2 regions of the Rossellomorea sp. GCM10028870 genome follow, and region 2 is predicted to be linked to the other one. Evidence: predicted binding sites of a transcription regulator. Region 2 holds the regulator's gene; the other holds the start of a gene.

Region 1 (3,438 bases), 900 kb from region 2:
TTTATCTGCAAGGATATGGAAACTCCCTCTCATCACATACTGTTCTATACAATTTTTACGTATATAAAGTTGCATATCTTGAATTTTATTGTAGAGTTCTTTTCCTTTTTTTACTTTCATCAAATCATTATTATCAAATTCTTCTTCCATTATCATCTCGAATTGTCTTTCCCATTCTTCTGCAAGTCTTTCTTCGTATTGTTCCAATTCACCCACAAACAAAAGGTCATCCCTTATCCATCTAGATCTCTGAGTATATGCTCTGTAGTAATCATTTATAGCATGTTCAATTCTTTTATTAGAAAGGGTAATTATTTTTAGTTGATCGACAAATAATCGGTTATCACTCTCTACATTTATATCAGATTTTTTTAATGATCGATAATCAATAGGAAGTGAATCTTTATTCATTTGATCCCTGAGATCATTTATGTAATCTTGTATCTCAAAACCAGAGATTAGTTGTTTATCGTCCATCATCATACTTTGTATCACTCTATTTAACCACCAGCCTTCTAACCTTTCAAATACTGCTTGAAGGTGTGATCTTCTAACAGCTAATTTTAATTTTTGCTTAATGGACTCGATTACTTTTAAAATATTCAAGTTATTATCAATTATTTGTATCGATTTTAGCAATTTCAATTGATCTTCATGCTCTAAAGACTGGAATGCAGCAAAATTTTTTATGTGTTCTTTACTATTTGAACTACTTATATAATTAATCATCTTGTTATGTGCTTCATTTACGTTTCTGTTATTATCTGCTCTTAAATATGAGGCAATTGAATTTTCTGGAGCAGTAGAGGTAGTAACTAGGCTTAAAACAATCCTCTCAGGTACTATTTGCTTTCCCTTCGTTAATTCACTCCATACTCTAATGGTTTTCCAAAATTCTTTGCTACTATCACTCAAAGAAGCTTTTTCATTTATAGAGTGTTTAGTTTGTATGATTTCTTTTATATCACCTGATGCCTCAAATTGAACATCATCTAATTGTTCGATTGCAATATCTTTATCTAAGTTATCCTCTTTCAAAGATAAATTAAGTGCACATCTAATTTGAAATAAGTATCCAATAGCTTGTCCTCCAGCTGAAAACTTAGAGCTCATCTAATACCTCCCACAGTAATAATACATTACTATTTTAGTTATATATTACTATATTTTTACATAGGATTTCATTAAAAATTTCAAATAATTCCAAAACAAGAACGTGCGTTTCTTCAATGTTTACGAGGGGGAGAAAATTGTTACCACTTATTAAATCACAAATTATAGCGACTATTCTAATAATTATTAAAGAAAGTCACGATTTACAATGAACTACTGTGCAGTTACCAGTTGAAGCAGAACATAATCTTGCTTGCAACATAATCGGACTGCTGATCCAAAAACTCCGTTATCATAAATTCTCTTATTCCGCCCAGAAGGAACTCTACATGAAGACTACCAAAAAAAATTGAAATATTTGTAAAATTATAACTAAAAGTATAAAAATTTGTGTAATCTATTCTCCATTCTTGATAACACGAACATATGTTTGTATAATATTCCCGAGGTGAGCAAATTGTACCAATTAACATACAGGACCACCGGGTTAGAAGATTGGGTTTCTCGGTTCTATTCTAGGATCGGAATAACAAATCCAAATTCAATTAGTGAGGAACGAATATCTAGGTTCCTTGGTATCTATGTGAAGAAGAAACCTATACCAAGTAGCTTCCACGTGATTGGTAGATACCAAGACATTGTAATCGATAGTAGAGAACCGATAGAAAAACATAGGGAGATTTTCTTTCATGAATTATGCCATATCCTTAGACATTCAGGCGTTCAAACAATTATGCCTGCTTCGTTTAGAGAGCTACAGGAATGGGATGCACATCATTTTACTCAGTATGCAGCTATCCCCTATCACATGATTAAATACATTCCTATCAATGACCGAGATGTGATTAAACAAATGACTGATATGTTCTTGGTATCTCCAGAACTATGTGAAGAACGATTAGAACAAATTATTCGAAGAAATCAAATTCAAAGAAGCATTTACTAAATTACCAATCTCTCTATTTTATTGTTCTTAATTTACAAGTATTTTAGTTTTAAAGGAAGTGATTGAATGAAAGCAGCAGTGTATGTCCGTGTTAGTACTACTGAACAAGCCTCCGAAGGCTACTCTATTCGTGCACAGACAGACCGTTTAAAAGCTTACTGTGTGTCCCAGGGATGGGATATATTCGAAATCTATATCGATGATGGTTATAGCGCAAAAGACACCAACCGGCCTAATCTGGAAAGAATGATGAAACATATTGAGCAAAACTTAATAGATTGTGTCCTGGTTTATCGCCTGGATCGTTTGACTAGATCAGTACGGGATCTTTATAACATTTTGGAAACGTTTGATAAAAATGATTGCAAGTTTAAATCAGCTACCGAGGTTTATGATACGACCACTGCAATGGGTAGAATGTTCATTACCATAGTAGCTGCATTAGCTCAATGGGAAAGAGAAAATACCGGTGAAAGAATCCGCATGGGTATGGAACAAAAAGCACGAGAAGGAAATTGGGTAATTAATCGATCTCCTTATGGTTATGATTTAGATAAAGAAAACAAGACGCTTACTATCAATGAAGTAGAAGCTCTTATTGTAAAAGATATATTTAATTACTACCTTAAAGGGAAAAGTACAATTAAAATTGCTGTAGAATTAAATCGGTTAAATATCCGAACAAGGAACGATGTAATTTGGAGTGGCTTTAGAGTCAACTACATCCTTTCCAACCCCCTTTACATAGGAACCATGAGATATAACTTCAGAGTAAATAAAGAAAATTACTTTGAAGTAGAAAATACTCATCCTCCTATCATTTCCAAAGAAATTTTTGAGAATGTTCAGAGGATTAAAGAAAGTAGAAGTACATCACATCCAAGGGCAGCTACAAGTAAATTTATTTTTTCCGGAATAGCAAAATGTGCACGATGTGGATCCCCTCTATCAGGTAAACATGGTTATTCGAAAAGAGGAAATAAAGAATATCGTTCTCGAGGCTATATCTGCAATAGGAAAGTTGTTGGAGAATGTAATCAACGATCTATGGCAGAGCGTTATATAGAAACTCAGTTCATCAAGTATCTAGACACATTAAATATTAACCCTGATATTGTTGATGACATTACTCATGAAAATGAGATTGATGATAGCCAGGATAGAATGGACTTATTAAATAAAGAATTAAATGAAATTGATAAACGGAAGAAAAAGTGGCAATATGCTTGGGTAAACGAAATGATTAGTGATGAAGATTTTTCTGTTCGAATGGAAGAAGAAAATACTAAAGAGGAAGATGTAAATAAGCAACTATCTTCTCTTCAACCGGCTGGGGAAAAAATGAACACCGAAGATCTTTCAGAAATTCTCCTAGACAT
Region 2 (3,438 bases):
GCTTTGGAGACGTCATACCCAAACCCTCTTAGTGTAGCTGCAATTTCAGCAAAAGTCAGTTCATTCTTTCTTAACCTGACAATTTCCTCAACGGGTACTTCAATCCGCTCTCTTCCATCTAGATTCCCTTTATTCTTTAGATTTTTATGAGGTTGAAAACCATTTTCCACTGCCCTTTTCATTCCTCGTCTGATTTTCAAATTATGGAGTTTCCTTTGGTATTCTTCAACCATGCTCACGATATTAATCACCATGGAATCTGATTCAGATAAGTGAAGCTCGCCACTATGTGTTTGACTAATAATCTTAACTTCCTCTTTTAATAGACAATGAATGAGGGCAATTTTTGCATTTCCCCTGCCAATCCTTGTTTCGTCCTGTATGAGAACAGCCGCAATCGACTCACCTTTAATCAAATCAAGAAGTTCCAGAACACCAGGACGATCTAATTCAAAACCGCTTGCTTGATCTTTTATGATAGCAGCCACTTCGTATTGGTGTTCTTGTGCTAATTTCACTAATTCCTCTTCTTGACGTTCCAAAGATGTTTCCTGTGTGTCTTTCTTTGTACTTACTCTGCAGTAAATTACTGCCTTCATCTTCTATCCCTCTATTCTTCGTTCATTACCAATTCATAATCTGAATGGGTGGATAATGTCGGATTTTCTATAGGTAACACAAGTGATTCACCGGGCTTGATCGAGAATGATGTGAGATTATTTTCCTCTCCTACCCAAGCGATAAATTCTTCCACTGTCATAGAGTATTCTTCATTATATTGTTTGGCAATAGTCCAGAGCGTGTCTCCATCCTGAACGGTGATACTTTGATAAGACGGTTGATCTGCCATGACAAATAGTAAATAGGCTGCAGAAAAAAGCGCTAAAACAAATAATATAATAATGTAAGAGAAACGATTCCAAATGTGTGATAACATAAAAAATACCTCCATACGAATGTTTGTTCTGTTTTGTTATTTTTATTGTAATACGAACATTCGTTTGGTGTCAACAGAAATTCGAACTTATGTTTGTATCAGCTGGAAAGACATGCTATAATGGGAACATAAGATCTATAATAGAGGTGCGTGAACATGACAAAATTGTCTAAAAGACAGCAAGACATACTAGAATATATTAAAATTGCAGTAAGAGAAAAAGGATATCCACCTTCCGTCCGGGAAATCGGGGAAGCCGTTGGTCTTGCTTCTAGTTCCACCGTACACGGACATCTGGCCAGGTTAGAGAGTAAAGGCCTCATTCGCCGGGATCCCACCAAACCAAGAGCCATCGAAATTTTAAATCTTGAAGAGGATACGATTCCACGCCAGCGAGTTGTGAACGTTCCTTTAATCGGTAAGGTTACAGCAGGTCAACCCATCACTGCTGTCGAGAATGTAGAAGAATTCTTTCCACTGCCTGAGCGTATGGCACCTTCTGATGAACAGGTCTTCATGCTGGAAATCATGGGTGATAGTATGATAGAAGCCGGGATCTTGGATGGGGATTTCGTTATCGTGCGTCAGCAGCAAACAGCGAACAATGGAGATATCGTCGTAGCGATGACCGAGGAAGATGAAGCGACTGTAAAACGTTTCTTTAAAGAAAAGGATTATGTTCGATTACAACCAGAGAATTCAACAATGGATCCGATCATTTTACGAAATGTATCCATTTTAGGAAAAGTTGTCGGAGTTTATCGTCAAGTACATTAATAGGTTTAAGCCGCTATGTTTAATAGCGGCTTAATTTTTTATGTAATTTGGAAGACTATTAAAGAATAAAAAAGCAGTGGGTCGTAGCGTTTTTGCTACGACCCACTGTTTAAGGATTAATACATTTGAATGTATTGCTCGCGCTCCCATGGGTGTACTTGTGTACGGAACATATCCCATTCGATTTCTTTCGCTTCAACGAAGTGTTCGAAGATGTGTTCTCCAAGGGATTTAACGATTACTTCATTTGTTTTAAGGTTTTCTAATGCAGCGTGTAATGTTGCTGGAAGATCTACGATTCCTGCTTCTTCACGCTCTTTTTTGTCCATGACATAAATGTTGCGGTCGATTGGCTTAGGAGCTGGAAGATTATTTTTGATTCCATCTAATCCAGCTGCCAGTAATACAGCCATCGCCAGGTATGGGTTAGCCGCCGGGTCAACACTACGAACTTCTACACGTGTGCTTAATCCACGAGAAGCAGGGATACGGATTAATGGGCTGCGGTTACGAGCAGACCATGCAACATAACAAGGAGCTTCATATCCAGGTACTAAACGTTTGTATGAGTTTACAGTCGGGTTCGTGATCGCTGTAAAGTCAGTGGCATGTTTAATGATACCTGCAAGGAATTGACGAGCTGTATCGCTTAATTGCAAATCTCCCTTTTCATCAAAGAAAGAGTTTTCCCCATTTTTGAATAGGGACATGTTACAGTGCATTCCTGATCCATTTACACCAAATAGTGGTTTTGGCATGAATGTAGCGTGCAAACCATGCTTACGTGCAATCGTTTTAACTACTAGTTTAAATGTTTGGATATCATCACATGCTCTTAATGCACTTGCATATTTAAAGTCGATCTCATGTTGACCAGGAGCAACTTCGTGGTGAGATGCTTCGATTTCAAAGCCCATTTCTTCTAGTTCTAATGCGATATCACGACGGCAGTTCTCCCCTAAATCTGTAGGAGCTAAATCGAAATAACCACCGTTATCGTTTAATTCTAATGTCGGCTCACCGTTTACGTCTAATTTAAAGAGGAAGAATTCTGGCTCAGGTCCTAGATTGAAGTCAGTAAACCCCAGCTCTTCCATTTGGCTTAAGATGCGCTTTAAGTTGTTACGCGGATCTCCTTCGAATGGAGTGCCATCTGGATTGTAGATATCACAGATTAGACGGGCTACTTTTCCTTTTTCAGCTGTCCATGGGAATACTAACCAAGTATCTAAATCAGGGAATAGGTACATATCTGATTCTTCGATACGAACGAATCCTTCAATTGAAGATCCGTCAAACATCATCTTGTTATCTAATGCCTTTTCAAGTTGACTCAGAGGGATTTCTACGTTCTTAATCGTCCCCAGAATGTCAGTGAATTGCAGTCGAATGAACTTTACACCTTCTTCATTCGCTAATCTTAGAACATCTTCTCTAGTATACTTTGCCATTTACGTATTTCCTCCTCAAGATTATTAAAGGTTTTATTTAATGAAAAAAGCGAGACATGTCACCTTGACGCAAAGATGCTTTAGTAAATCGACCAGAATGCATCAATTCATTTCGGAGTAATTTACGCAGCTCGTCATCAGATAGATCTTGTCGTGCTTTTTCTTCCTTTTCATTACTTACGTCAGATACCACTTTACTTTCATTATGACTGGATACAGCAAATATCTTCTTAATCCCAGCCATGTTGATGCCTTGATCTAACAGATCCTTTA

What was found. Region 2 encodes LexA, which represses DNA repair genes until DNA is damaged. Its sites were predicted from a motif close to CGAACATATGTTCG; they were not measured.
Region 1: ACFQWC_RS02305 (ImmA/IrrE family metallo-endopeptidase) is a predicted target of LexA. The motif match lies at 1,533-1,546, and genes of this name have one in related genera.

The regions. Positions count from the first base shown of each region.
Region 1 is NZ_JBHTGN010000001.1:455,806-459,243, reverse strand. It holds gene ACFQWC_RS02310 (ABC-three component system protein) at 1-1,113, opposite strand, end outside; gene ACFQWC_RS02305 (ImmA/IrrE family metallo-endopeptidase) at 1,562-2,059, shown strand; gene ACFQWC_RS02300 (recombinase family protein) at 2,126-3,438, shown strand, end outside.
Region 2 is NZ_JBHTGN010000001.1:1,356,823-1,360,260, forward strand. It holds gene ACFQWC_RS07090 (YneB family resolvase-like protein) at 1-599, opposite strand, end outside; gene yneA (cell division suppressor protein YneA) at 611-937, opposite strand; gene lexA (transcriptional repressor LexA) at 1,094-1,714, shown strand; gene glnA (type I glutamate--ammonia ligase) at 1,831-3,165, opposite strand; gene ACFQWC_RS07110 (MerR family transcriptional regulator) at 3,203-3,438, opposite strand, start outside.